DNA from 2 places in the Candidatus Rhodoblastus alkanivorans genome. Region 1 is predicted to be linked to the other one. Evidence: predicted binding sites of a transcription regulator. Region 1 holds the regulator's gene; the other holds the start of a gene.
What was found. The regulator PhoB, encoded in region 1, activates phosphate uptake and scavenging genes when phosphate is short. The targets are predictions, from matches to a motif close to TGTCATNNANCTGTCAT.
Positions count from the first base shown of each region.

Region 2: a site for PhoB is predicted at 10,622-10,638, ahead of K2U94_RS02260 (Orn/Lys/Arg family decarboxylase). Genes of this name have one in related genera too.

Region 1 is NZ_JAIVFP010000001.1:1,668,373-1,683,437, forward strand. Features, by position in the region: gene K2U94_RS07720 (glycosyltransferase family 4 protein) at 1-1,395, opposite strand, end outside; gene K2U94_RS07725 (hypothetical protein) at 1,774-2,070, shown strand; gene ribA (GTP cyclohydrolase II RibA) at 2,316-3,416, shown strand; gene K2U94_RS07735 (glycosyltransferase family protein) at 3,388-5,754, shown strand; gene K2U94_RS07740 (lysylphosphatidylglycerol synthase domain-containing protein) at 6,045-7,271, shown strand; gene K2U94_RS07745 (ATP-binding protein) at 7,289-8,338, shown strand; gene pstS (phosphate ABC transporter substrate-binding protein PstS) at 8,544-9,587, shown strand; gene pstC (phosphate ABC transporter permease subunit PstC) at 9,650-10,645, shown strand; gene pstA (phosphate ABC transporter permease PstA) at 10,647-11,492, shown strand; gene pstB (phosphate ABC transporter ATP-binding protein PstB) at 11,489-12,289, shown strand; gene phoU (phosphate signaling complex protein PhoU) at 12,321-13,025, shown strand; gene phoB (phosphate regulon transcriptional regulator PhoB) at 13,049-13,792, shown strand; gene K2U94_RS07780 (GcrA family cell cycle regulator) at 14,068-14,589, opposite strand.
Region 2 is NZ_JAIVFP010000001.1:486,398-501,462, reverse strand. Features, by position in the region: gene K2U94_RS02310 (DUF4399 domain-containing protein) at 1-90, shown strand, start outside; gene K2U94_RS02305 (polyprenyl synthetase family protein) at 182-1,114, shown strand; gene K2U94_RS02300 (DUF1345 domain-containing protein) at 1,111-1,806, shown strand; gene K2U94_RS02295 (phosphate-starvation-inducible PsiE family protein) at 1,714-2,286, opposite strand; gene K2U94_RS02290 (alpha-ketoglutarate-dependent dioxygenase AlkB) at 2,448-3,053, opposite strand; gene grpE (nucleotide exchange factor GrpE) at 3,072-3,656, opposite strand; gene K2U94_RS02280 ([protein-PII] uridylyltransferase) at 3,710-6,517, opposite strand; gene gshB (glutathione synthase) at 6,514-7,473, opposite strand; gene K2U94_RS02270 (TIGR03808 family TAT-translocated repetitive protein) at 7,570-8,913, opposite strand; gene K2U94_RS02265 (hypothetical protein) at 9,080-10,531, shown strand; gene K2U94_RS02260 (Orn/Lys/Arg family decarboxylase) at 10,687-13,029, shown strand; gene K2U94_RS02255 (GNAT family N-acetyltransferase) at 12,988-13,620, opposite strand; gene K2U94_RS02250 (bifunctional folylpolyglutamate synthase/dihydrofolate synthase) at 13,683-14,999, opposite strand; gene accD (acetyl-CoA carboxylase, carboxyltransferase subunit beta) at 15,010-15,065, opposite strand, start outside.

The DNA of each region.
Region 1 (15,065 bases):
GCAGGGCGCGCCCGCCGCCAGGCTGTCGAGCACCTTGCCTTTCAGTCCGGCGCCGTAAGCCAATGGCGCGACCGTGAGGCGGACGCTGTTGAAAATCTCGCCGAGATCGGCGACGGCGCCCAGTATGCGGACCCTCTCGCTCGCCAGCCGATGCAAACTCTCCGGCATTTCGCTGCCGGCGAGAAAGCAGGGGATCGATGGGTCTCTCCTCCAAACCTCCGGCATGATCGATTTGACGAGCGATTGCGCCGCGTCGAGATTCGGCCGGTGGGCGAAATGGGCCAGGAATCCCACGCCATTGCGTTGCGCAAAGCGGGCGCCGGCGGGATTGGGCGCGACATGCCACGGAGCGACGAAGATTTTCCTGGGCGGCAGACGCCGCTGCAAAATCTCCCGCTCGACCGGAGAATGGGTCAAGATGGCGTCGGCCTGCGCGGCGAACCAAAGTTCCTGCTGCTGCAGCCATTCGCTGTGCCGCGCGAGGTCGTCGCGCTGTTCCGCCGCGGCTTCCCGCGCCAGCCGCAACCCGTGCAGATCGGCGAGGCTGTAAATGACCCGGGCGCGCGGCTGAAACTTGCGGACCAGGGCGAGATAGCACGAGGCGTTGGAAAACCGGTGCAGATAGACCAGGCGATAGGCGCCGCGCTGGCGCTCAAGCGCTTCCTCCACCGAATTGACCCATGGCTTCAGATGGCAGGTCACGCCCAGAGCTTCGAGCGCGCCGGCGTCGCCGCGCATGTCGGCCGGCGCGAAACTCACGTCGAAACCCAGCCTTTGCAGCGATTGCATATGCGAGACGATGGCCTTCGATCCAGCGTCCCTGGCGAGGTCGGGCAGCCGGTCGTCGATCACCAAAGCCGACGGCCGCGTTTCGGGAGCGGGATGGCCGTTGGGCGATCCTGCCGGGTCCTGCGATTGCCATCGCTGACGCTTCTCGCGCTCGGCGAGACCGCTGCGTTTCCGGCTGTAATCGCTTTTCAGCTTCTCGGCCCGATCCAGCAGGAAGGCCATGCGCCGCTCGAAATCCTCGTCCGTCTCGGCGGCCGCAAGGATGCGGGCCAATTCGTCCGCCACGGCCTGGTCGAAGGACAATGGCGTTTCGATGACTTTCGGAGAACCGGGCAGCAAGGCGCCGTCCTCCTCCCGCCGGACTTCGACCGTATAACGCTCGCCGCCCGGAAGACGTTTTCGGAACGGGAGGCTGAAGGCGCGCCTGCCGTCGCCGATCCCCGCATCGAGAAGATCGCGCCGGAAGCGATTGGCGAGACAACGCCCCACCACCGCCCCGTTCGCGAGGACGATGATGCTGACCGGCGCCTCCGGTTGATCGTCGTCCCAGGCCCAGCCTTCGACGAGAGCGCCGGAAACCATATCGATGCTGCCGCGCAACCCCATGGCCGATCGTTTCGCTCAGGCCGCCGCGACTTCGGCGTCGCATGCGGCAAAGACCGTCCCCAAAGTTGCGGCATCGGACGAACGCCGCAGACGACCCTGCTCGGGCTGGCGCCGTCCTACCAATCCAACAACCCCTGGGATACCGGAATCGCGGGCGAAACGGCGGGCGGTCCGGGCCTTCGTCGATCTCGCGCAGCAGCAGCCGGGGTTCGAACCCCGCGACGGTGAAACCGGCGCCGCGATAGGGCAAAAAAAATCCGCGGCGCTGACGATTTTCGCCGCGCCGTCGTCGGATAAGGCTTCGCTCATGATGTTCCCCCGACCCGCCATTCGTGCGAAACTATAGCGAAGCGGGGACGCAGTGAAAGAGGAGAAGCGATGGAGATCGTCACGGCCGCCGGCGCGATTCGGCTGCGGCCGGAAACCGCGGGCGACGCCGATTTCCGTTTCGGTCTGTTTTGCCTCTCGCGCGCGCTGGAATGGGCGGCTCTGGCCTCGGCGCTGGTCCATTCATTGCCCCGGAGGAGGCCCGAAGGCATGGCAGGCCGCTGGGTCTTAATGTCGCGCGCCGATATTGGCGCGGAAAAGCTCTATCGCCGCCTTGGTTTGGCAGAGGATGGCGGCGACGAGGTTTACGCACAAATGATCTGGCGCCCGCCTGGCCTGTTCGGCTGATTCCCGCCCGCCCCTGTTGGATCTCCTGCAATGAAAGTGGAGTGTTCATGCGCAGGCGTCGGAGCCGAAGAAGAAGGTAGTTTAAAAATGTTATCTAGTAATAACAGTGTGTTATGATAAGTTTCTAGATAAGTGGATTATTTTTGTCTCTGGCGCCATTCTCGCTTAAGGCTGGCTCTCACGTCCTAATGGGATTATCTAGAAGGACGCAAAAGGCGCGGCGTGGGTTTGGAAACTACTGGTAAATGACAGATATATCGGCTCTTTTCTCTTCGCCTGCGGTTTCCGGCGCGGTCGGTGTCGAGCGCGCGATGGCGGAACTGCGCGCCGGCCGGCCGGTCGTCCTGACCGAGGGCGCCGCGCGCCTGCTGGTCTTTCCGGCCGAGAACCTCGATTCCGCCTCCGCCGCCATTCTCGAAAATCTTTCGAATGGTCGCGCCAATCTGATCCTTTCGCCGCAAAGGCTGCGCCGGCTCGGGGTCGAGCGGGCGACGCCCGGACTCGTCGCCACGCCGCGCATCGACGTTGAACGGGTGGGCGCGTTGCTCGCCGACGAGGAGGCGCGCATCGACGCCCCGGTGTCGGCGCCGGGCGCGGCGGAGGAGGCGGCGCTCGATCTGTTGCGCCTCGCCACGCTTCTGCCCGGCGCGATCGTCGCGCCCTTGTCCGAACCCTTGTCTCAGTTGCAGGAGGTCCGGGGCTGCGACGTGCGCGCCTTTCGCGCCAAAAAGGTGCTCTCGCTCCATCTCGTCGGCCGTGCGCCCGTCCCGCTCGAAGGGGCGCCCGATTCCGAAATCGTGGTGTTCCGGGGCGGCGAGGGCCTGCGCGACCAGGCTGCGGTGATCGTCGGCAAGCCGGACCTGTCGGGCCCGGTCCATGTCCGGCTCCATTCCGCCTGCCTGACCGGCGATCTGTTCGGCTCGCTGAAATGCGATTGCGGCGACCAGTTGCGTCACACCGCGAAGATCATGGCCGAAAACGGCGGCGGCGTGATCCTCTATCTCGACCAGGAAGGGCGCGGCAACGGCCTCGCTAACAAGGTGCGGGCCTATAAGCTTCAGGCCCAGGGCCACGACACCTATGACGCCGACGAAATTCTGGGCTTCGGCCTCGACCAGCGCCGCTTCGGCTATGCCGCGCGCATGCTCGACCTGCTCGGCGTGACCCGGGTGCGGCTGATGACCAATAATCCGGCCAAGATCGAGGCCTTGCGGGCGGCCGGGCTCGACGTCACCGACCAGCGCATCCAGGGCCGGCCGACGCCGCAGAACATCCATTACCTCGCCACCAAACGCGACAGAGCGGGCCACTATCTCGATGTCGATCTCCCCCCCGCCGGCGGTTGAGTCCAAGTCGGTCTTTCGTTTCTCGCTGTTTCTGTTCCTGCTCGCCAGTCTCTACCTCGCCTGGCCCTGGCTGTCGGGACAGGTGACGATCCCGTGGGACGCGAAGGCCGGCTTCCAGCCCCAGCTCTCCTTTCTCGCCCATGCGCTGCATAGCGGCCAGTCGCCGTTCTGGACGCCCAATGTCTTCGCGGGCATGCCGCAGATCGCCGACCCGCAGTCGCTGATCTTCTCCCTGCCGCATCTGCTTCTCGCCGTCCTCGTCGCGCAGCCGACCTTCCAGCAGGCCGACGCCGTGGCCTTTCTCATGCTCACCCTCGGCGGGATCGGCTGGATGCTTTACTTCCGCGATCGCGGCTGGCGCGCGGCGGGCGGGATCGTGGCGGCGCTCGCCTTTGCCTATGGGGGATCGGCGGCCTGGCGCATCCAGCACATCGGGCAGATCATGAGTTTGTCGTGGTTTCCGCTCGCCTTCTGGGCGCTGAACCGCGCATTGGACCGCGCCTCCTTCCTGTGGGGCGCGGCGGCGGGCTTCTTCGCCGCCATGATGGTGCTTGGTCCCGACCAGGTCGCCTGGCTGTTCACCCTGACGCTGATCGCCTTCGTCCTCTGGCGGCTCTTTTCGCCGCCGGAAAGCGACAGCCACGCCTTTGGAGCGCGCTTGGCGAGGATGTTCAAGCCGCTGCTCGGCGGATTGATCGTCGGCCTGCCCCTGGTCGCGCCGCCGCTTTTGTGGACCGTCGCGCTGACGCAGGACTCGAACCGCCCCGAGATCACGCTGCAGGGCGCTCTCATGGGCTCGCTCCATCCGGCCTCGCTTCTGACCGCGCTGGTCGCCAATCTCTATGACATTCACGGGCCGCTGTCGGCGACCTGGGGGCCGCCTTCGTCCGGCTGGGGTCCGACCGGCCTCGTTCTCGCCCGCAACATGGCCGAGATCTATTTCGGCGCCTTGCCTTTTCTCGCGCTGGTCGCGTTCGGTTTCGGCCGGCTTTGGGCGCTGGAGCGTCCGATGCGCTTCTTCTTCGCCGCTTTCCTGGCCGTCGGGGTTTATGCGCTTGGCAAATACACCCCGGTCTTCGCCGCTTTGTTCGAACTGCCGGGCGCCGACCTGTTCCGCCGCCCGGCCGACGCCACTTTTCCGCTTTGCGTTTTTGCCGCGGTCATCGGCGGCTATTGCGTCTCCCGCTTCATCGACGCGCCGCCGGACAAAAGGGGGCGATATATTGGCCTGGCTCTGGTCGCCGCGCTTTACGTTCTGGCTGTCGGCGTCGCCGTCGCCAAGCATCATCTGGCCATGGCGTTGCCTTCGATCGGCTTTTCTCTGGTCTGCGCTCTTTTGTCGCTGGGGGCGCTGCTCGGCGCCCGGCGCTGGCGCGCAAAACCCTGGCTCGGCGTTTTGCTGGTCGGTCTGGTCCTGAGCTTCGACCTGTCGCTGAACAATGCGCCGAACGATTCCACCGGCCTGCCGCCGCAGACCTATGACGTGCTGCGGGAGAACACGCATAACGAAACCATTCTTTTCATCAAGCGGAAACTGGCGGAGAACGCGGCGCCGGACCGCCGCGACCGGGTGGAACTGGCCGGGATCGACTTCCAATGGCCCAACGCCGGCCTGACCCACGGTTTCGATACGGACCTCGCCTATAATCCGATGCGGCTGGCGCTTTTCGTCGATGTGACCCACGCGCTCGACCATGTCGCGCTGCCCTCGGAGCGCGTCTTTTCCCCGGCCTTTCATTCCTACAAATCGCCGATGGCCAATCTCATGGGCCTGCGCTGGATCGCGACCGGCGTTCCCGCCGAAGACATCGACCACAGCCTGAAGCCCGGCGACCTGCCTTTGGTCAAGCGCACCGCCGACGCCTTTATTTATGAAAATAAAGATGCTCTGCCGCGCGTTTTGCTGCCGGGGCGGGCGATCGCGGCGGATTTTTCGCAAATCATCGCCACGGGCGGGATGCCGGATATTGATTACCGCCGCTTCGTCCTGTTCGACCGCGCCGAATGCGCGGCACATCCGGACCTAAATTGCGCGCCGGACGCTGCGGCGGCGCAGGCGAATCGGGCCGAGACTGGTTCGGCCAAAATCCTGCGCTACGACAACACCTTGATCGACATTGAGGCCGACGCGCCGAAGGAGGGCGGCTTTCTTGTCCTCAACGACGTCTGGCAAAGCTGGTGGGCGGCCTATGTCGATGGCCGGCCGGCGCCGATTTTCCGCGCCAATCTGATGTTCCGCGCCGTGCGTCTCGGCCCCGGCCCGCATCGCGTCCGCTTCCGCTTCGAGCCGAGCCGCGCCTTTGTGCAATTTCTGCCGAAGAGGTTTCTGCACGGATAGGGGCGTTTGCGATTTTCGTTGAATTTCTCGCTACGGATTTCGGATCCGGCGGCGATCGCGGGCGAGGCGCAGGTGAGCGACATCGCTGAAGGGATGGCGCGGGGCGCGATCGCCTTGGCGACGCGCGGGCTCGAACGCAACTGGATGTCGCCATACGTTCCACCGCTGTGCGCGAGCCTCGATGAACGCCGAGAGCGGCAAAGCCCAAGCGTCCTGGATTGCGCGGCAGATTGCCCGCCCCCATTCCCTGCGGCCACTCGCGACTTGCCGAACCGGGGTTGGCGCCGTAAATGACGCCCAGCGTCCGGGAGCCGGGCGCCGCCGCCGCTGGCGCGCCGTCCCTAGGCTTTTTCCCGCCCGCGCGCGGCGAGATCGCCGATGGCCCGGAGCGACCGGGCGGCGATCCTGCTCAGGCAGCGTCAGCGATGGAACGTATGGGGAGCGACCAGGAGCAAGAGGCAGAGCCGCAGAACGTGGCGCCGACGTCGTTTTCGTCAACACGACAGAGCGAACGCGCGGCCATCGTGGCCAAAGCCGAGCGGCGGCGCAAGCTCGTCAGCCGCGTCGGCGCCGCCGCGAGCGTTATCCTCGTCGGCCTTGCCGTCTTCGTCCTTTCCCGCGTCCTTGCTCATCTCGATATGGCGCAGCTGCGGGCCGCCTTCGCCGCGACCTCGGCGAGACAGATCGCGCTTGGCCTGCTCTTCACCGCCAGCTCCTATCTGATGCTGACCGGCTATGACGCAATCGCCCTGCGCCAGCTCAAATTGCGCGTGCCCTATCGCACCACGGCGCTCGCCTCCTTCACTTCCTACGCCGTCTCCTTCACTCTTGGCTTTCCAATCTTCACCGGCGGCACGGTGCGCTACTGGATCTATTCCCGCGCCGGCGTGCGCCCGGGCAAGATCGCCAGCCTCACCGTGGTCGCCGGCGTCACCTTCTGGCTCGGCATGGCGGTGGTCATCGCCTTGGGCCTGATAGTCGAGGCCAGGCCAGTCTCGAACATCGACCATCTCGCGGTCGAGTTCAATCGCTTGATCGGCTTCGGCGTCCTGCTCGCCATCGGCGTCTACCTCTATTGGGTTTCCGCGCGTCCGCGCCGCGCCCGCTGGCAGGGGCTTTCCCTCGAACTGCCGGGCTTGGGCCTGTCGCTCGGGCAGATCGCGCTCGGCGTCATGGACCTGTGCAGCGCGGCCGCCGCGCTCTATGTCCTGCTGCCCACCCGCGAGGGGCTCGATTTCTTCACTTTCGCCGCGGTCTATGTCTTCGCCTGCCTGCTCGGCATCGCCAGTCATGCGCCGGGCGGCATCGGCGTCTTCGAGGCGACCATGCTGAAGGTTCTGCCTTCGCCCTCGCAAGAGGCGCTGCTCGCCTCGCTGTTGATGTTCCGCGTTCTTTATTATGTCATTCCTTTCGTGTTGGCTCTTGCACTCCTCGGCGCGAATGAAGGCGGGCGCCGCTGGGACGCGCTGCGCGAGGCGATGAACCGCGCGCAAAGCGAAGGGGAAAAGGACGCCTGAGCCAGGAATTCACCTGGATGAATGAAACGTGCGATTCGGTCGACGCCCTCGTCGCCAGTCTGATCGAAGCCATGCCCGAACCGGTGCTGGTGGTGGACGCCGCGGTCCGTCTGGTCGCCGCCAACGGTCCGGCGCGGGTGATTTTTCCGCTTTTGCGGCTGAGGGCGCCGCTGGCGTCCACCCTGCGCGCCGTGGACCTGCATGACGCCATCGCCCGCGTGCTCAGAACCGGCGAGCCGGAGAACGTCTCCTGGCTGGACCGGGTGCCGGTCGAGCGGCTGTTCCAGGTCCATGTCGCCGGCTTCCATTCCGACGTCACGCGCTATGTCGCGCTCAATCTGCACGATGCTACGGAATCGCGCCGGCTGGAGCAGGCACGGGTGGATTTCGTCGCCAACGCCAGCCACGAATTGCGCACGCCGCTCGCCTCGTTGCTCGGATTCATCGAGACCCTCCAGGGGCCGGCGCGGGGCGACGCGGAGGCGCGCGCCCGTTTCCTGCCCATCATGCTGGAGCAGGCGCGACGCATGGCGCGGTTGGTGGACGACCTGCTTTCGCTGTCGCGGATCGAGCAGACCCTCCATGTCCAGCCGCGCGCGGCGGTCGATCTCGCGCCGCTCGTCCAGCATGTCTGCGACGCTCTGACGCCGCTCGCCATGGAAAATCGGGTCAGGCTCGATCTCGACGCCCGCAAGGTCGTGGTGCGCGGCGACCACGACGAATTGGTGCGGGTCGCCGAAAATCTGATCGAAAACGCGATCAAATACAGCGCGCCGGACAAGAAACAGTCAGCGCGCAAGGTCTGGGTGGCGATCGGCGCGCGCGAAAGCATGGGTTTTCTCACGGTGCGGGACGAGGGGCCGGGCATAGCGCCGGAGAACATTCCCCGTCTCACCGAACGGTTCTACCGGGTGGACGCCGGGCAGAGCCGCGCCAAGGGCGGCACGGGACTGGGCCTCGCGCTGGTCAAGCACATTCTCGCCCGCCATCGCGGCCGGCTGGGCATACAATCGGCGCCTGGACGCGGCGCGGCTTTCACCGCCTTCGTGCCGTTGGACGCCAAATGATCTAACGATGGGTAAGGATTTTTTTACTTGCTCCATCGCGCCCGAATTCCGGGCGACTCAATCGCCGCGCCAAGCTCGATCTGAACCATGCGCCGGCCGGCGTCACCGAACTGTCATTTGAGCGTCGTAGAGGAGGGCGCGCCCCGGCGCAATGCGCGCCCGCATCCTCGCGGCCGCCCCAATTCAGCCTCTGAAGAGGATTTGCATGTCAAAACTCCTGCGCTCCGCTCTTGTCGTCGCTGTCGTCAGCGCGGCGACCTCCGCCCTTGCCGCCGACATTTCCGGCGCCGGCGCCACCTTCCCCTATCCGATCTATTCGAAATGGGCCGACACTTATAAAAAGGACACCGGAATCGGCCTGAACTATCAGTCGATTGGCTCCGGCGGCGGCATCAAGCAGATCGAGGCCAGAACGGTCACGTTCGGCGCCAGCGACGCGCCGCTCAAGCCCGACGTTCTCGAGAAGAATGGCCTGGTGCAATGGCCGATGGTGATGGGCGGCATCGTGCCGGTCGTCAATATTGAAGGCGTCAAGCCCGGCCAGCTCGCGATCGACGGCCCGACCCTGGCGAAGGTCTTCCTCGGCCAGATCACCAAATGGAACGACCCGGCCCTCGCCAAGCTCAACCCCAACGCCAAGCTTCCCAACACGGCCATCGCCGTGGTGCATCGTTCGGACGGCTCGGGCACGACCTTCAACTACACCAATTATCTGGTGAAAGTGTCGCCCGAATGGGCTTCCAAGGTCGGCTCCGCGGTGTCGGTGGAATGGCCGGTCGGCCTCGGCGCCAAGGGCAATGAGGGCGTCGCCAACACCGTCGGCATCACCAAGAATTCCATCGGCTATGTCGAATACGCCTATGCCATGGAAAACAAGATGACCTACATGGACATGGTCAACAAGGACGGCAAGCGGGTCGCGCCGAAGACGGAAACCTTCCAGTCGGCCGCCGCCAACGCCGATTGGGCCCATGCGCCGGGCTTCTATCAGATCCTGACCGAGCAGCCGGGCGCCAAGTCCTGGCCGATCACCGCCTCGACCTTCATCCTGATGCCCAAGAAGGTGCCGGATGCGGCCGCCGCCGCCACTGCGCTGAAGTTCTTCGACTGGGCCTTCGCCCATGGCGCCAAGCAGGCCGAAGCGCTTGACTATATTCCGATGCCTGCCAATGTCGTCACCCTGATCAAGAAGACCTGGGCGAGCGACATCAAGGACGCTAGCGGCAAGCCGGTCTACGAGCCGAAATAATCTCCGGACCTGTCGGCCGGAGGCTTTGGCTTCCGGCCGTCTAACCGTTAGAGGACTGTACCATGGCGGAGGCGGCATTGAGTTCCGTGGCCAAACCGGCGGCGCAAAGCGAAATTCGCGAGAAGGTGCTGCGCCGTTTCGAACTCGGCGACCAAGCCTTCCATGTCCTCACCAAATCCAGCGCGATCGCCGTTCTCATTCTGCTCGGCGGCGTCATCCTGTCCTTGGTTCAAGGCTCCCTGCCGGCCCTGAGCAAATTCGGCTTCGGCTTTCTGACCTCCGACGCCTGGAATCCGGTCACGGAGAATTTCGGCGCGGCGCCGGCCGTTTACGGCACGCTCGTCACCTCGATCATCGCTTTGGCCATCGCCGTGCCGATCGGCTTCGGCATCGCCATTTTCCTCACCGAACTCTGCCCTTACAAGCTGCGCCGCCCGATCGGCATCGCCGTCGAACTGCTCGCCGGCATTCCGTCGATCATTTACGGCATCTGGGGCATGTTCATTTTCGCGCCCTTCCTGCAGGCGACCGTCCAGCCAGCGCTGATCGGCGCTTTCGCCGATGTTCCCCTGCTGAACCAACTGTTCGCGGGGCCGCCCTATGGCATCGGCATTTTGACCGCGAGCATCATTCTCGCCATCATGATCCTGCCGCTGATCTCCTCGATCTCCCGCGACGTGTTCGACACGGTGCCCCCGGTGCTCAAGGAGGCGGCCTATGGCGTCGGCTGCACGCGCTGGGAAGTGATGCGCAGCATCGTCGCGCCTTACACCGGCATCGGTCTCGTCGGCGGCGTGATGCTGGCCTTGGGGCGCGCCCTCGGCGAAACCATGGCGGTCACCTTCGTCATCGGCAACGCCCATAAGATCCATGCGTCGATCCTCGGCCCCGGCACGACGATTTCGGCGACCATCGCCAACGAATTCACCGAAGCGACCGGCGACATTTACACCTCCTCGTTGATCGCCCTCGGCCTGCTGCTGTTCGTCATCACCTTCGTCGTTCTCGCCATATCGCGCCTGTTGCTGATGCGCATCGAAGGAAAGGGAGCGCGCTGAAATGTCCTCCTTGCAAGCCGTGCGCAAGACGCGCAGCGCCATCGCCATGGGGCTGTGCTATGCTTCGACGGGCGTCGGCCTCCTCGCCTTGGCCCTGATCCTCGGCGCTCTGTTGTGGAACGGCTTCTCCGGCCTTTCCCCGGATGTCTTCACCAAGATGACCCCGCCGCCCGGCACGTCCGGCGGCGGCCTCCTCAACCCCATCATGGGTTCGCTGATCATGACCTTCCTTGGCGTCATGATTGGAGCGCCGCTCGGCCTGTTCGCCGGCACCTATATGGCGGAATATGGCCGGAACTCGAAGCTGGCGATGGTGGTGCGCTTCATCAACGACGTTCTGCTCTCAGCGCCGTCGATCGTCATCGGCCTGTTCGTCTATGAAATCGCCGTGGTGCCTTTGGGCCATTTCTCGGCGCTGGCCGGCGCGATCTCCCTCGCTCTGCTGGTGGTTCCCGTCGTGGTGCGCACCACCGAGGACATGCTCAACCTGGTTCCTGGAACCCTGCGCGAGGCGGCGTCGGCGCTCGGCCTGCCGCGCTCGCTGGTCATCCGTCACGTCGCCTATAAGGCGGCGCGCGCCGGCCTCATCACTGGCTTGCTGCTGGCGATCGCCCGCATCTCGGGCGAGACGGCGCCGCTTCTGTTCACCTCGCTGAACAACCAGTTCTGGAGCACCAATCTCAACGCGCCCATGGCCAGCCTGCCGGTCGTGATCTTCCAGTTCGCTCTCTCGCCCTACAAGGAATGGCAGGCTTTGGCCTGGGTCGGCGCGCTCACCATCACCGTCGCCGTTCTGGCGCTTTCGATTACCGCTCGCGTTCTCGGCGCACAAAGGACCAGCTCATGACCGAAGTTGTCGCCCAGGAAGCTCCCGCTCCGCGTGAGAATCTCGCGGAAAAGATGGTGGTCAGGAATCTCGACTTCTATTACGGTGATCAGAAGGCGCTGAAGTCGGTGAACCTCAGGTTCTACACCAACCAGGTGACGGCCCTGATTGGACCGTCGGGCTGCGGCAAGTCCACCCTGCTGCGCGTGCTCAACCGCATGTACGACCTCTATCCGCGCCAGCGCGCGGAGGGCGAGGTTCTGCTCGACGGTGAGAACATTCTCGACCCCAAGCTCGACGTCAACGCCCTGCGCGCCCGGGTCGGCATGGTGTTCCAGAAGCCCACCCCCTTCCCGATGTCGATCTATGACAACATCGCTTTCGGCATCCGGCTCTACGAGAAGATGGGCAAGGCCGACATGGACGAGCGGGTCGAGAAGGCCCTGCGCGGCGCGGCGATTTGGGACGAGGTCAAGGACCAGCTCAACGCCAGCGGCCTCAGCCTGTCCGGCGGCCAGCAGCAGCGCCTGTGCATCGCCCGCACCGTCGCGATCCAGCCGGAAGTCATTTTGTTCGACGAGCCGGCTTCGGCGCTCGATCCGATCTCGACCGCCAAGGTCGAGGAACTGATCGACGAGTTGCGCCGCGACTACACCATCGCCATCGTCACCCACAATATGCAGCAGGCAGTGCGCGTGTCGCAGTACACGGCCTTCATGTATCTCGGCGAAATGGTCGAATTCGACCACACCGACAATATCTTCACGACGCCGAAAGAGCGCCGCACCCAGGATTACATCACCGGCCGGTTCGGCTGATTTCAAGCTCTGGCCAGACAGGAATCAGAACATGGTCGATCATACCGTCCGCTCTTTCGATACCGATCTCGAAACGCTCGACCGCCACATTTCCGAAATGGGCGGCATAGCCGAAAAAATGCTCTCCGACGCGATGGACGCGCTGGCGACCATGAATGTCGATCTCGCGAAAAGGGTCGTCGAGACGGATATGCGTCTCGACAATCTCCAGAGGATGATCGAGGACCTCGCCGTGCGCACGCTTGCCCGCCGCCAGCCGGTGGCGATCGATCTGCGCGACGTCGTCGGCGTGATCCGCATTTCCGCCGACCTCGAGCGCATCGGCGACCAGGCCAAGAACATCGCCAAGCGCGCGGCCAAGATCGCGGGCGAGGCGCGGCTGCCGCGCGCGGTAATCGGGCTCAAGTCGATGCATGAACTGGCCGCCAACCAGCTCAAGGACGTGCTCGACGCCTATGCCCAGCGCGACGCCGACCGCGCCAAGTTGGTGTGGGAACGCGACGCCGAACTCGACGCGCTCGAAGATTCTGTGTTTCGCGACCTGCTCACCTTCATGATGGAAGATCCGCGCAACATCACCTTCTGCACCCATCTGCTGTTCTGCTCGAAAAACCTCGAGCGGGTCGGCGATCACGCGACCAATATCGCCGAGACGGTCGTCTATATCGCGACCGGCGAGACTCTGGCGAGCGAGGACCGGCCGCGCGGCGCGGAAGCGGCGGCGATGTTGCCGTGAAACATTAGGAGCCATCAGCTTTCATGAACGAACCGCGCGCTTCTGTCATCGGAGCCGCATCCCCCGGTGGGGCTCCGCGCATTCTTGTGGTCGAAGACGAATCCGCCCTCGGCCTGATGTTGAGCTATAATCTCGAATCGGAAGGCTATGTCGTCGATCGCGTCGAGCGCGGCGACGAAGCGGAATTGCGGCTGGAGGAATCGGCCCCTGATCTCGTCATTCTCGACTGGATGCTGCCCGGCGTCTCCGGCCTCGAAATCTGCCGCCGTCTGCGGGCGCGGGAGACGACGCGAACCCTTCCCGTCATCATGCTGACGGCGCGCGGCGAAGAGGGCGAACGGGTGCGCGGCCTTTCCGTCGGCGCCGACGATTATGTGGTCAAGCCTTTTTCCGTGCCGGAATTGATGGCCCGCGTGCGCGCGCTGCTGCGCCGGGCGCGCCCGGAGCGCGTCGCGGTGAAGCTGACGGCCGGCGAGCTGGAGCTTGACCGCGAGACGCGCCGCGTCCGCCGGGGCGCGCGGGAGGTCCATCTCGGCCCAACCGAATTCCGCCTGCTCGAATATCTGATGGAGAAGCCGGGCCGGGTGTTCGCGCGTTCCCAATTGCTCGACAGCGTCTGGGGGCTTTCCGCCGAGATCGACGAGCGCACGGTGGACGTCCATATCGGCCGACTGCGGAAAGCGCTGGCCAAGGGCGACGAGGTCGATCCGATCCGCACGGTGCGCGGTTCGGGCTATTCCTTCGACGAGACTTTCGGGCGGGGCTGACCGTCTTTCAGGCGAGTTGTCAAGAACGTTCAATAGTTTGCATGGCGAGCGTCGTCATTGCGAGGAGCATGGGCGCGGAGGCGCCCCATCCGAATGAGACGCTCGACGCCAGGCGTCGAGCCATGGCGGCGAAGCAATCCGCGCCATCTTTCAGGAGCTGGAAGGAGTTGACTGCCTCGCTGGGCTTGCAACGACACGGGCAGGGCGTCAGCATATCTCCGAAGCCACTCCGAAAAGTTGAATTTCGATCCGGTCGAAACGCGATTTGATCGCGCTCAGCCCCGGGCGGCGCGCCTGTCGCGGTCGCGGCGGCGATCCTGCGCCGGTTGATAGGCGATGCGGGCGTGATGGGCGCAATAGGGACCAAGGCCGATCTGCATGCGGGCGCCGCAATAGCGGAAATCCGGGCTGGCGGGATCGCCCAGCGGCCAGCGGCACATGGACTCGCGCAGGTCCATGATGCTCACGCGCTCCGACATCGGAATCACGACTTCTTGCGCGGCGGGGCGCGGCGCCGGCGCGGGCAGCGGCCGCGCCTCGGTGGCGACGGCCAGATTGCCGTGGGAGATTGGGGCCGCCGGCGCGCAATTTTCCTCTTCCGGCCGGCTCTTGCCGCGGGTTCGGGCGGGGGCGGGCGCGGGGGATTTGACCCGGCCGGAAAGTCCGAGGCGATGCACCTTGCCGATGACCGCATTGCGGGTGATGCCGTGAGCCAGTTCGTTGGCGATCTGGCTGGCGCTCAAACCGTCAAGCCACATTTTCTTCAATTGCTCGACGCGTTCATCGGTCCAGGACATCGCGTGGCCTCCAAAACCTTGTTTGTTTCTTGTCCTTGTACGGAACGGCGCTGGGCGTCGTATCCATTCGGCTCCGATCTCTCGCGTGCGCCATCATGAGACGAATCCCAATCCTGTCGTCTGCGCGAACGCAGACGGCGGAAGGTTCCGACCTGACGAGGACTTAACCAGGCAGGCGCATTTCAAACGCGCGCCGCACGAGATGTCGTAGCCGACTGAGGTAAGGTTACACTAGTCGTTGAATCGGGCGCAAGAGTCGTAAAGAAACGTGAAAGGTTTTCCCCAGGCGTTTGCGATCGGGCCGCCGCGAAGTCCAAATTCGAATGGCGAGGCGATTTGACCTTGCGCCTTGGATTTTCTAAATTGTTGGCCTGCCGACGCCGTCCCCGCGGGACGGCGCTTTCATTTTCAATTGGCCCCCGGACGCCTTGTCGGATCCGCCTTCGGCCGGGCGGCCGGCCAGATTGCCGTTGGGA
Region 2 (15,065 bases), 1.2 Mb from region 1:
CACAGCCTGCAGTTGATCATGGGCGACGCTTTTCACATCCCCCACGATCCGCCGCTCGAATCCGAGAAAATCGAGATCGAAGTCAAATAGGACAGCGCCGTCGGCCATACATGCCCTTGACCGGGCTGCGCGCATCGGGCAAGCGATCCCCAAATCTTCTGCGTAAATCGGGGATCGCGGCATGTCGGTTCAGATCGCAAACCAGGACTTCGCCGCCCGGCTGGTCGCCGTCGCCGAGGCGACCGAGTCTACGCTGGACGCTTTGCTTCAGCCCCATCGCCTCAAAGGCGAAAGGACCCGTCCGGAACGCCTGCTGGAGGCCATGCGCTATGGCGCGCTCGGCGGCGGCAAGAGGTTGCGCCCCTTCCTTCTGGTCGAGACCGCCGGCCTGTTCGGCGCGCAGGGCGACGGCGTGCTCCGCGCCGCCTGCGCGCTGGAGATGGTCCATTGCTATTCGCTGATTCATGACGACCTCCCGGCCATGGACGACGACGATCTGCGGCGCGGCCGTCCCACCGTCCACAAGGCCTTCGACGAAGCCACCGCGATTCTCGCCGGCGACGGCCTCCTCACTTTTGCCTTCGACGTCATCGCCGACGCCCCGACCCATCCCGACGCCGGGGTGCGCGCCGATCTCACGCTCATGCTCGCGCGCGCAGCTGGCCTTGGCGGGATGGTCGGCGGCCAGGCGCTCGACCTTGAGGCCGAGGCGAGCAAGGCGCCGCACACGCGCGAATTCGTCGCCCTGATGCAGTCGATGAAGACCGGCGCGCTGCTGCTTTTCGCGGTCGAGGCCGGGGCGCGGATCGGCGGCGCCGACGCGAAGCAAACCGCCGCCTTGAGCCGCTATGGCTCGGCCCTCGGCGCGGCTTTCCAGGTCGCCGACGACGTTCTCGACGCCGAGGGCGACGAACAGGCCCTGGGCAAGCGCGCGGGCAAGGACGCCGACCGCAACAAGGCGACGCTGGTTGCCGCGCTCGGCCTGGAGGAGGCGCGCCGGCGGCGCGACGCCCTTGCCGAGGAAGCGATTCAGGCCCTTGCCGACGGCGGCTTCGGCGCAAGCGCCGCGATCCTGGCGGAAGCCGCGCGTTTCACGGTCGCCCGAAAGTCATGACGCCCGCGCCCGCCCGGCGCCTGCCCAAGCCGCTCCGCATCGTCCGGGCGCGGCCGCGCCTGTTCCTGTGCGCCGCGCTCGGCGTGGTCGTCGGCCTTTGCCTGCCGGAGGAATGGCGTCTCGGCACGCGCGGCCTCGTCGGCTGGAACGCCGCGGTCTGGACCTATCTCGCCGCGGTCGGGATAATGATCGCGCGATCCGAACATCAGGACATTCATCGCCGGGCGGCGCTTCAGGACGAAGGTCAGCACACAATCCTGATCCTGGCCGCGCTGTCGGCGATCGCGGCGTTCGGCGCCATCGTCGCCCAGCTCGCCACGGCCAACAAGGCGCCCTACCCGGTCAAGGAGCTCCATATCGCTTTGGCGGTCGCCACCATCATCGGATCGTGGCTGTTTCTGCACATGACCTTTGCGCTCCATTACGCCCACGAGTTCTTCCGGATCGCGAAGCCGGACGCGGAAGGAAAATCGTGCAGCGGCATCGCCTTTCCTGGGACGGAGCGGCCCGATTATCCCGACTTCCTCTATTTCTCTTATGTTATCGGGGTGGCCTGCGCGACCGCCGACGTCAATATCACGAGCGCGCCGGTGCGCCGGCTAGCGACGCTCCATGGCGTTCTTTCCTTTTTCTACAACAACGCCGTGCTGGCCATGACGATCAACATCGGCGCCGGTTTCATGGGGAGCTGACGGCTCTCCAACCCTGATCGTGAGCGCGAAGCGCACGATCAGATACATGACGCCCAGCAAGACGGCCGATCCTACCCACAGAAGAAATTCCTGAGGACTCGGCAGCGTCGATTGCACCGGCATGGTGATGAGCTTGCGCAGGATGACGACGATGGTGACCTCGACGAAAGTGTCGACGGTCAGCGGATAGCCCCGCATATAGCGGATTTCCGCCGTGATCAGCGCCGACACGGTCCATAGCAGCATCAGCGTGCCGAGACCGTGCAGAAAACCCTGCGCCAGATTGTCGTGGCGAAGAGCGGTCAGGACATCGTCGATGAAGAGCCAGGTGAAAAGGAGGACGGAGGCGGCCAGCGCGAGCCCGAGGATGAGATGGGCGAAGCCGTTGATCAGGCCCATCGCGCGCAAAGCCAGAGTGTGCAGCGGCCTCAGCGCTGCCGGCAGATTCGTTTCCTCGACCATGTCTATCGGCTCGTCCATCGGCCCCCTGTTCCCGCAAGCCGGGCGCCCTTTGCTTCACGCCGCGCGGCGAAGTCTTGCGATGGCGCGAATGCGGGTCGGCTGCCTCGGCCCACCGGCAAGCGGAGGCCAGCTTTTCGCAAAAAAAAACTACTGGAAAAGTCGGCAGCGATTCGGACGGTTCATTTCGCCCGGCGCAGGGTGAGGTTAATCCGGCCCGGCGGGTCGAGCAAGGTCGAGCTTTCGGGCAACGTCCGGTCCACGCCATGGAACATCAGCCGGGCCGGGCCGCCGAAGACGACAATGTCGCCAGAATCGAGCCTGATCGTCCGGCTCGGGTCGCGCCGCCTTTCGCCGCCATAGCGGAACAGGCAGGAATCGCCTAGCGAAAGGGAAAGGATCGGCGCGGAAAAATCCGCCTCGTCGCGGTCCTGATGCGGGCCCATCCGCGCCGTTTCGTCATAATGATTGATGAGGCAGGCGTCCGGTTCGCGGGCGCATTCGGCATAGGCGCGCCACAGCCGCAATATGCTTTCCGGCATCGGCGGCCAGGGCCGGCCGGTCTCCGGATGGCAGGCCTGATAGCGATAGCCGGAAATATCGGACACCCAGCCGAGCGGTCCGCAATTGCTCATGCGGACTGAGAATTCCTTGCCCGAGCGCGGCATCCTGGGCCTGAACAGAGGCGCCTCGCGCAATAAAACGCGCAGTTCGTCCCGCAAGTCCTCCTGCCCGGCCCGGTCCAGCGCCGCCTTGTAAAGGCGCAGGCCGGGCTTGAGGAGCAGCATGCGTCCGGTTCGGCTTTGCTAATTTGTCTTGGCGCCGCCTTTGGCCACGGCGACCTTGGCCGGACGCAGCACCCGCTCGCCAATGGCGAAGCCTTCCTCGACGACATGCGCGACAGTGCCGGGCGGCACGCTTTCGTCATGGGCCTCGAACAGGGCCTCATGGAAATTCGGGTCGAATTTCTGGCCCTTGGGTTCGAGCTTGCGCACCCCGTGACGGGAGAGGCGGGAGAGGAAATCGCGTTCGGTCAGTTCGATTCCCTCGACAAAGGCCTTGAGCGTGTTGTCGGCGGCTTCGCGGGCTTCGGGGGGCACATTGTCGAGCGCGCGGCGGAGATTGTCGGCGAAGGTCAGCATGTCCCGGGCGAAAGTCGTCACGCCATAGGCCTTGGCGTCCGCGACTTCCTTTTCGGTGCGGCGGCGCAGGTTTTCCATTTCCGCCAGGGTGCGCAGCAGCCTGTCCTTGAGGCCGGCGTTCTCCGCGATCAGGGCCTGGACCGCAGCCGCATCGCGCTCGGCGTCGCCTTGCGCCGGCGTCGTTTCCGCGGCCGGAGCCTCATCCGTTGGCGAAAGCTTTTCGTTTTGCGGATTCTTGCCGTCGTTCATCGGTCAACCTTCACTTTGGTTCGCCCTGCATATCGGGCGAGACGAAGCAGAAATCAAGCTTTGCGTCCGGCGCCGAACACATCCAGCAGATTGCGGCGCAGCGCCGCCTGACGCGCCGGATTGACCACTTTGGCGCCTGTGATGTCGCTCACATAGAAGGTGTCCACCGCCTTTTCGCCGAAGGTCACGATATGGGCCGAGGCGATGTTGAGGTTGAGCCGGGACAGGGCGAAAGTCAGGTCATAGAGCAATCCGGGACGGTCGAGGCCCGACACTTCGACCACGCTATACATATGGGACAGGCTGTTGTCGACGATGACGTCGGGCGGCACGCTGAAGGTTTCGCCATGGGAGGAGGCCTTGGCGGTCTTCGCCGCCACCACATCGCTCAGGCGGATTTCGCCGCGCAAAGCCTGTTCGACCGAGCGCGCGATACGTTGACCGCGCCGCAATTCGTCCTCGTCGTGGTCGAAGGCGCGCGATACGCAGATCGTGTCCAGCGCCAGGCCGTCGGTGGTGGTGAAGATCTGGGCGTCCACGATATTGGCGCCGGAAGCGGCGCAGGCGCCGGCGATGATCGACAGCAGGCGCGGATGGTCGGGCGCGACGACGGTGATTTCGGTGACGGCGCGAAAGGCGTCGGTCGAAAATTCGGTCGCCAGCGAATTCATCTCGACCGCCGTGGCGTGCAGCAATCGGGCGTGGGCGATGCGGTGCGGCAGATCGACCTTGAGCCAATAGGCGGGATAATGCCGCGCGGCATAGTCGGCAAATTCGGGATCGGACCAGCCGGGAAGCTTTTCGCGCAGCTCGGCCTGGGATTTCTGCACGCGCCGTTTGCGGTCCACCGAGGAATGGCCGCCCGCCAGCACCAGTTCGGTTTCCCAATAGAGGGTGCGCATCAATTCCGCTTTCCAGCCGTTCCAGACCCCCGGGCCGACCGCGCGGATGTCGCAGGCGGTGAGGACCAGCAGCATCTTCAGGCGCTCGACGGTCTGCACGATCTTGGCGAAGCCTTCGATCGTCCGGCTGTCGCCGAGGTCGCGGCTTTGCGCGATATTGGACATGGTCAGGTGATATTCGACCAGCCAGGCGGCCGCCTCGGTTTCGGCGTCGGTCAGGCCGAGGCGCGGACCGAGCCTGCGGGCGATTTCCACGCCGGCGATGGAATGATCCTCCTTCCGGCCCTTGGCGATATCGTGCAGCATCACCGCGACATAGAGCGCGCGGCGATGGCTGATGGTCGGCATGATGGCGCTGGCGAGCGGCAGTTCGGCGGTCAACTGGCCGAGATCGACTGCGGCGAGCTCGCCCAGCGCCCGCAACAGATGCTCGTCCACCGTGTAATGATGGTACATGTTGAACTGCATCATCGCGACGATGCGGCCGAAATCGGGAATGAAGCGGCCGAGCACCCCGGCCTCGTTCATCAGCCGCAGCGCGCGCTCGCAGGATTTCGGCGAGGTCAAGATGTCGAGGAACAGCCGGTTGGCCTCCGGGTCCGCGCGCAATTTGTTGTCGATGCGCGGCAGGGATTGCGTCACCAGCCGCAAAGCGTCGGGATGGATGGGCAGCTCATTGCGCGCCGCGATCTGGAACAGGCGGATCAGATTGACCGGATCCTTGTCGAACACGTCGCTGGAAGGAACCGTGACGCGATCGGTCTCGAGCGCGAATGGCCCGAGGTCGCGCGGCTTGGAGCGACGCCGCAGCTTGCTGACGAAACGGTCGAACACCGCCCGGGGCTTGGCCTGACGCTCCTCGAGCGCGGCGCAGACGATATTGGTCAGATCGCCGACGCTTTTGGCGACCGTAAAATAATGTTTCATGAAGCGCTCGACCGCCGACAGGCCGCTGCGCGGCGCATAGTCGAGCTGAGCCGCGATCTGGCGCTGCAATTCGAAACTCAGCCGCTCTTCGGCATGACCGGTCATGAAATGCATGAAGCAACGGACCTTCCACAGAAAGGCCTCGCAGCGGCGGAACAGGCGCCATTCCTGCTCCGTGAACAGGCCGACGCCGACCAAAGCGTCGGCGTCCTGCACGCGATAGACATATTTGGCGATCCAGAACAGAGTGTTGAGGTCGCGCAGGCCGCCTTTGCCCTCCTTGACGTTGGGCTCGACCAGATAACGCGAGGCGCCCGCGCGCCTGATACGGGCGTCGCGCTCCGAGAGCTTGGCGGCGACGAATTCCGGTGCAGTGTTGCGAACGATTTCCTGATCGAACCGTTCGAGAAGCTCATCGAGCAGCGCACGGTCGCCGAGCACGAACCGGCATTCGAGCAGGGTCGTGCGGATCGTCATGTCCGCCTTGGCCTGACGCAGGGATTCCTCGACTGTGCGGGTGGCGTGGCCGACCTTCTGCTTCAGGTCCCAAAGCAGATAGAGCATGGACTCCACGACGGCCTCTTCCGCCCCGTGGTTTCCGCTCGGCAAAAGAAAGAGAAGATCGATGTCCGAGCCCGGCGCCAAAGCGCCGCGTCCATAGCCGCCGACCGCGACGACGCAAAGGCGTGGCGGCGACGCCGTCGGGAGGATATATTTGGCCACGCAACAATAGATGGCGCGGATGATTTCATCCTCGACAAAAGCGAGATGGGCGCCGCAGGCAAGGCCGGAGCCCTTGTTTTCCAGAGCCGCGCGCGCAACCCTGGCGCCGTGGGCCAGACATTCGGCGAGAACCTCCACCGCGGCCTTGCGGAATTCCGGCGTCGCGCCGCCGAATCGTTCGGCGAGCCCGGAAATGCGGGCGTCGAGGGCGGCGCGGTCGAACAGCGCCTTCATCGGCAATTCCATGCGCGGGCCGGTCCATTTCGGCGCCGGCTGGTCACGGGAGGGGATCTGGCCCTGAAGATTCATCCCACCGCCTCCAGTTCCGCGGCCTTGTTGACGACCGCGTCCCAGATCGCCACAGCGACATCCGGCCCGCCGGTGCGCTTGATCGCGCGGATTCCGGTCGGCGAGGTCACGTTGATCTCGGTGAGGAAGCCGCCGATGACGTCGATGCCGACGAAAACCAGGCCACGCTTCTTCAGTTCCGGGCCGATGGTCGCGCAGATTTCCCGCTCGCGCGGCGAAAGCTCGGTCGCCTCAGCCGCCCCGCCGCGCACCATGTTCGAGCGTATGTCATTCTCCGCCGGCACCCGGTTGACGGCGCCAGCCGGCTCGCCATCGACCAGAATGATGCGCTTGTCGCCTTGGGCGACCGCGGGCAGGTATTTCTGCACCACCCATTGCTCGCGGAAGCTCGTTGCGAACAGATCGAAGAGCGAGCCGTAATTGGCGTCCTGCTTCATCAGCCGGAAGACGGCCGCGCCGCCGAAGCCGTGCAGCGGCTTCATCACCACCTCGCCATGTTCGGCGCGAAAGGCGTCGATTGCGGTCTTGTCGCGGGTGATCAGGGTCGGCGGCATCAATTGCGGGAAATCCATGACGAACAGCTTTTCGGGCGCGTTGCGCACGCTGACGGGATCGTTGACCACCAGAGTTCTTCCACCGATCTTTTCGAGCAGATGGGTCGAAGTGATATAGGCGAGGTCGAAGGGCGGGTCCTGACGCAGCAGGATGACGTTCATGTCGCGCAGAAAAATTTCGCGCGGCGCGCCGAGGTCAAAATGATCGCCCTTGACGTCGCGCACGCGCAAGCTCTGCGCCACGGCGATGACATCGCTCCCGCGCAACGAAAGGCGGTCTGGGGTGTAAAATTCGAGTTCGAAGCCGCGCTCCTGCGCCTCCAGCAACAGAGCGAAGGTCGAATCGCCGGCGATATTGATCCGTTCGATCGGGTCCATCTGAACGGCGACTTTCATGACGATGCTCATTGCGACCGATGCCCTGACCCTTTACGCGGATTCGCTGAAGGGCGATGTTAGCGATTTCGTAAATAAACACAAAACGTCCGCGCCGCCGCTCTAAACGATGCGATTGCCGCGAATGACAACATTTTTGAACGTGTTCACAGCGCCGGGCAGAGCGAGGTCGCCGCTGATCACTTGCGTTTGGAACATGGCGACGATATTCGCCTTTTTCGACCCGCGGAGGTCATTTTCCACGATCTCGCAAGGGCCGAGCCGATCGCCCTGGGCCGCAAAGCCGATCCCATATTCGTTGTCAATCAAGCGGTTGGCTTCAACGACCACATTGTTGCGGGCGTCGAAGAATCCGGCAAGGATTCCAAACCAGGGCGAGCCGACCACAATATTGCCGACCATCCGCACGTCGCCCTCGCCCTCGACGCCGGTGAGCCAGTTCATGCGCGGGCCGAAATCGGGATCGGGATGGGACGGGCGGATTTTCGAAACGACATTGCCGGAAATCAGCGCTCCGGCGCCATTTCCCGGCCCGACATAATTGGTGGCGGAAATGCCGGCGCCGCAATCCTCGATCACATTGTTGCGGAAAGTCGCATTGCGGAAGCCGAATTCCGCATACATCGCCTTTTCATTGAAACTCTTGCAGCGGTTGTCGGCGATGACGACGTCCCAGCCGCCGGTGTTGCGCACGGCGGTATAGGCGCAGCGTTCGATATGATTGTTTTCGATCGTTACCGGTCCGCATTCGGCGACCCGCACGCCATTGCCGTAAAGGCCTTCGCCGCCCGAGCGGTTGCTAATGTCGGCGATCGTATTGTTGCTGATGCGGGAGCCGTCATAGCGCTTCGAATGCGCGCTCCAATGATGCACGCCATTATCGCCGCAGCGCTCGATCCTGTTGGCGTCGATCGTCACCCCGGCGCAATTTTCATCGAGAATCGCCGTGCAGGTCAGGTCGCGGAAGGTCGAAAGCCGGATGCGGCCGCCGCAACGCTTCTGCATCAGGCCGATCGTGCTATGCTGTATGACGCAATTCTCCATTTCCATTCGCGCCACATCGCTGAAGGTGAGCAGCCCAAAGGCGCTGTTGATCGGCAGATCAGCGCCGTCGAAGGTCACGTTCTCGAAGCTCAGGGATTGCAGCGCGCCATGGTTGGAGATCATCGGCCCGGCATAGCCGAGCCGCAGGGTAGAGCCCGCTCCGCGCCCGACGAGATGCGTCCCGTCGGGCAGGAAGAGTTGATAGATCGTGGTCACGCCCGCAGGCAGGACGAAAGGCCGGCGCGCCAGGGCCGCCTCGCTCAAGGACGAGAGCAGGTTGGCGGTGGCGGCGCCGATCGCATCGCCATTGGCGCGGGCGAGGCTTCGATAAAACGGGACCAAAGCCGCGGCGCGCGCGGCGCTGGCGATCAGCCTCCGCCGCGTTTGCGGAATGTAAAGCATGGCCAAAAGCTCGCCCTCCCCATTCTCCGCGCTTCGCAGCGCTTAATCCTTTCCTGACGGCTCGCGCCTACCTTGCCGCCATGAAGATGGAGAAAGCGGAAACGACGCGCATGACGGCTTGCCGGCGCGCGCCCCGGCGCGCCGGCAAGCGGGGAGCGGCCGCGCCATGCTGATCATCCTGACCTTCATCCTCAACGCCGGCCTCAATTTCCTGCTTGGCCTCTGCGTCGCGGCCGTGCTGGGCCCCGAAGCCTATGGGCGGTTCTCGATCGCCCTGATGACCGCGACCCTGACCACGACCCTGGTCTTCGACTGGCTGCGTCTTTCGGCGACGCGCTATTACAACGAACAGACCCGGGCGGCCGCGCCCGACCTGCGGGCCGCCCTCGACGCCGGCTATGTTTCCGGCGCGCTGATTCTCGCGACCCTGGCCGCCACGGCCCTGTTGCTCGGCCGGGACTTCGGCATGGGCCGGGAAATGGTGATCGCGACCGTCGTGGTCGCCATCGCCAATGGGTTCTTTGAATTTTTCGCCGCCCTGTTGCGCGCCCGCTTCCACAATCTTGGTTACAGCAGCCTGGTCATCCTCAAGAATGTGCTGGCCTTCGCGGCGATGGTCGGCGCGGCCTATTTCTTCCACGATCCGGCGCTGGTCATGGCCATGGCCGCCGCGAGCGCGGTGATCGCCACGCTCGCCCTGTGGCGGCAGACCGCCGATCCGCACAGCCGCCTGCCCCAGGCGAGTCGCGGGCAGATCGCGGTCTATCTGCGCTATGGCGCGCCGATCGTCATCGGCAATTTCTTCTATCAGACGGTCGTCCTCGCCAATCGCGGCTTTGCCGCCGCCCATCTCGATTTCGCCGCCGCCGGCAAATTGTCGCTCGCCACCGACATGACCATGAGGCTGATGCTGGTCGCCGGCGCGGCCCTCGACATCCTGCTGTTCCAGATCGCGGTGCATCGCCGGGCGACCGCCGGGGCCGAAGCCGGCGCGGCCCAGGTTTCGCGCAACAGCGCCCTCATCCTCGCCGCGCTGACCCTGCTCTGCCTTGGCTATATCGCGGGCCTGCCCGCCTTTACCGCTCTGGTCGCGCCGAAAAAATTCCGTGACACATTCGAGCCGCTGAGCCTTATTCTTGCGCCCGGCGTGGCCCTGTTCTGCATCGGCCAGTTCTGCCTCAACCCCATCGTGCAACTCGAAAACCGCACCGGCCTGACGCTGATCGCGGCTGCGGCGACGGCGGCGCTCGATCTCGGTGTGATCTGGTTCGGCCCCTTCCAGGTGAGCATCATCAGCCTTGCGGCCATCCATGCGGCGAGCCTCGCAGCCGGATTCGTCCTGATGATCGCGCTCACCTTTCCCTGGCGCGCCTATTGGCCTCGCGCCAGCGACGTCGGCGTCATTGCGCTCGCCGGCGCGGCGGCGCTCGCCGTCATGTGGCCGCTGCGGCATATCAATCCGCCGCTCGTCGCTCTCGTCCTTGTCGCTTTCGCCGGCGCCTCGGTCTTCGGCGGCGTGATTTATCTCCTCGACCTCGGCGGCGTGGTCCGTGGCGCGGCGGCGAAAGCGCTGGCGCGGCGACGCCAACGCCGCGTCGCGCAAGCGCAAGGCCTGTGAGCCAGAAAGACGCAATGATCGCCGGAGAGATCGGCGTCGCCGCCCTTTAATTTCGGTTCCGCCCGCGCGCGGGCTTGGCAAAACGCGGAATTTCATCAAAGAGTCACGGCCTCGCGTCAAAGCGACGCTTGAATCGAAGCCATTCCGGGGCCGCCATGGATTATTTCCGCCGCTTCACCTTCCTGCTCTGCGCTCCGGCCTTCGACGCCGATGAACTTGAGGGCGAACGCCTCAGGCAGATCGTCGACGCGGTGGAAAAATCCGGTTTCGAGGTGGTCCGCGCCCGCCGCGTCGAGGATGCGGAACTCGCGATCAAGACCGACGCCGCCATCGGCTGCATGATCGTCGATTGGGGCAAGAAGGGGATGACCAGCAAGACGGCGAGCCTGATCTCCTATGTCCGCCGCCGCGGCCTGGAAATGCCGATCATCCTGCTGGTGCGCCGCAAGCGTTTCGAGGATCTGCCGATCGACGTGCTCGACAATGTCGACGGCTATGTCTTCCTTGCCGAGGAAACGCCAGAATTCATCGCCAAGAATCTCGTCAGCCGGCTGAAGCAATATGCCGAGACCATGAAGACGCCGTTTTTCGGCGAACTGGTCGATTATGCCGAGGAAGGCAACCAGCTCTGGACCTGCCCCGGCCATAATGGCGGCATGTTTTATTCCCGCAGCCCGATCGGGCGGATTTTCGTCGAACATCTCGGCGAAGCCATTTTCCGCGACGACCTCGACAATTCCGTGCTCGAACTGGGCGATCTCCTGGTCCACGAAGGCCCCGCCTTGCGCGCGCAAAAGGAGGCGGCCAAGATTTTCGGGGCCGAGCGAACCTATTTCGTCCTCAACGGCACTTCCGCCTCCAACAAGATCGTCCTTTCGGCCCTCATCGCGCCGGGCGATCTGGTGCTGTTCGACCGCAACAACCACAAGGCCGCCCATCACGGCGCCCTCATGCTCGCGGGCGGCGCGCCGATCTATCTCGAAACCGACCGCAACGCCTTCGGTCTGATCGGCCCGATCGACTATGAGGCGCTGGACGAAAAGAAAATCCGCGAAAAGATCCGAAACAGCCCCCTCGTCGTCGATAAGGAAGCCTGGAAAAAGGAGCGGCCCTTCCGCGTCGCGGTCGTCGAACAATGTTCTTACGACGGCACGATCTACAACGCCGAGACGATTCTCGCCAAGATCGGCCCGCTTTGCGATTACATCCTGTTCGACGAGGCCTGGGCCGGCTTCATGAAATTCCATCCGCTGTTCGCGCGCCATTTCGCGATGGGCCTGAAGGATCTTGGCGCGGACGCGCCCGGGATCATCGCCACCCAATCGACGCACAAGCAGCTGGCGAGCTTTTCGCAGGCCTCGCAAATTCACGTCAAGGACAGCCATATCAAGGGACAGCCGCGCCGGATCGAGCATCGCCGCTTCAACGAGACCTTTCTGGTGCACGCCTCGACTTCGCCCTTCTATCCCCTGTTCGCCTCGCTCGACGTCGGCGCGCAGATGATGAAGGGCAAGTCGGGCGAGGTTTTGTGGGACGACACCATCCGTCTCGGCGTCGAAATCCGCAAGAAAATCCGGGCGCTCGGAAAGGAATTCAAGGAAAAGGCCAAGAACAAGGCTCAAGGCTGGTTCTTCGATCCCTTTGTCGCCGACGAGGTCGAGACGCCCGAGGGGCGCATCGCCTGGGAGGACGCGGCAACCGACGATATAGTCAGCGATCCGGCTTTTTGGACGTTCGAGCCCAAGGCGACCTGGCATGGCTTCCGCCATGTCGCCGCTGATTATGCCCTGACAGACCCCTGCAAGCTGACCTTGATCACCCCGGGCTTCGATCGCGCCACCGGCGCCTATGCCGAGCGCGGCGTGCCGGCGCCGGTCGTTGCTCAATATTTACGCGAAAACCGGATCGTGGCGGAAAAGAACGACCTGAACTCCCTGCTCTTCCTGCTGACGCCCGGCGTCGAGTCGAGCAAGGCCGGCTCGCTGATCTCGGCGCTCGTCGCCTTCAAGACCTATCACGACCAGAACGCGCCGCTGGAGGAGGTTATTCCCGAATTCGTGGCGCGACGCCGCCAGCGCTATGCCGGGATGCGCCTGCGCGACCTCTGTCAGGAAATGCATGCCTTCTACCGCGACGCCGGCACCAGCGACCTCCAGCGCCGGCAGTTCCGCCCCGAACATCTGCCCCGCCCGGCCATGCGTCCGCAGGAAGCGGTGCAGAGACTCACCCGCAATGAGGTCCAGTACCTACCCATCGACCAGGTCCAGGGCAAGATGGCGACGACTCTCTGGGTGGTTTATCCGCCGGGCATCGCGACCATCGCGCCGGGCGAAATCCTCGACGATCGCGCCAAACCGATGCTCGCCTATCTCAAGACTTTCGAGCGCGGCGCCAATCTCTTCCCAGGCTTCGAGGCGGAAATTCAGGGCGTCTATCGCGAGGTCGCGGCGGACGGCTCAATCCGATTCCATACCTACGTCGCCGACGTCAACGGGTAAGGCCGGGACATGACCGGGCGGCGGCGCGCCGCTGCCCGGCCCCAGCGCGCGTTGCAGCATGACGCTGTCGGTCCAGCGGCCGAAACGGAAACCGATCCCCTCCAAATAGGCGACCCTGCGGAAACCGCAGGCTTCGTGCAATTTCAGCGAAGCCTTATTCTCGGAATCGACATAGGCGATCATCTGCCGATAGCCGGCATTGGCGCAGGCCTCGATCAGGGCCGGAAGCAATCTTCGTCCGGCGCCGGCGCGAAGATGGCTTTCGTGGACATAGATCGAATGTTTCACGCAATAGCGATAGGCGGGGCGCTTGCGGAAGGGAACGGCATAGGCGTAGCCGATCACCTGGCCATTCAGCTCCGCGACCAGATGAGGCAGGCGGTGCTTCTGCATGTTCTTGCGCCGGCGCTTGATGTCGTCGGCCTGCAAGGGCTCGAATTCCGCGCCGCCGGCAAGCCCATGCGTCACATAACGGGTGTAGATCGCGAGCATGGCCGCGGCGTCGGCCTCGGAGGAAGGCCGCACGACGATCTCGCCGAACTCCGACGTCTTGGGGCTGTCAATCTGCTGGTCCGGCGCTTTTGCTTCCATGGGCGGGCGCGCTCCTAGCTTGGTTCTCTCCCCTTAGCCGAATTCCGGGACGGCCGGGAGAACTATTCAGGCGGCGTTCCATTGATCGCCAGGACCTCGCCGACCAGATAGAGCGATCCCGCGATGAGGATGCGCGGCGGCGACGGCCATGCGCGCCCCGCCAATGCGCGCAACGCCTCCTCGACAGCCGGCCAGGCCTGAGCCTTGAGCCCGAGCCCTTCGGCGGTCGCCGCAACCTCCTCGGGCGCCCGTCCGACCTGGTCGCCGCGCACCGGCAAAGCGTGGACCTCCGCCGCGAGACCGACGAAATGCCGCAGGAAGGCTCCGGCGTCCTTGCTGCGAAGACCGCCATAGAGCAGGATCAGCGGGCGCGGCGACTTTTCCTCGAAATCGGCCATGGCCTCGGCGAGCGCGCGTCCCCCCGCTTGGTTATGGCCGCCGTCGAGCCAAAGTTCGGCCCCTTCCGGCGCCAAAGCCGCCAGTTGGCCCCGGCCGATATTCTGCAGCCGTCCCGGCCAGTGCGCCGTGACCACGCCGCGTTCGAAGGAAGCGAAGGAAAGGTTCGGCCAGCATTGGCGCAAGGCGGCGATCGCCGTACCCGCATTGACGACCTGATGGCGGCCGGGCAGACGCGGCAGGGGCAGATCGAGCAGGCCCAGCGCGTCTTCATAGACGAGACGCCCGCGCTCGGCGCGGCACAGGAAATCCTGGCCGTAAAGGACAAAAGGCGCGCGCAGGCGCGCCGCCTGCCGCTCGACGACAACCAAGGCTTCGTCAGCCTGCGCGGAAACGACCACGGGCGCGCCGGGCTTGATGATCCCGGCTTTTTCGAAGGCGATTTTTTCGAGCGTGTCGCCCAGAAATTCGACATGGTCGATGGAGATCGGCGCAATGACCGCGCAGGCTGGCGTTTCGATCACATTGGTGGCGTCGAAACGGCCGCCGAGGCCGACCTCCAGCAGCAGGGCGTCAGCCGGCCGCTCGGCGAACATTTTGAGCGCCGCCGCTGTGGTCGCCTCGAAAAAGGTGATCGGAGCCCCTGCATTGGCTTTTTCGATCGCCGCCAGGGCTTCCGCCAGTTCCGGATCGGACGCCAGCTTGCCGCCGCCCGGAGCCGCGAGGCGGATGCGTTCGCGAAAATCGACCAGATGGGGCGAAGTATAGACATGGACGCCGAAGCCCGCGGCCTCCAAAATCGCTCGCATGAAGGCGATGGTCGAACCCTTGCCATTGGTGCCGGCGACGTGAATGGTCGGCGGCAGGCGCTTCTGCGGGTCGCCGAGCGCGGCCAGCAGCCGCCGGATGCGGCCCAGCGACAGGTCGATCCGCTTGGGATGGAGGTCAAGCAGGCGCGCCTGCAGTGCGTCGGGAGTGGTCATTTCCGGCCGTTCAGGCGGCCTCCGCCGGGGTTTCCGTCGCGGTCTCCACCGGGGTTTTGGTCAGCA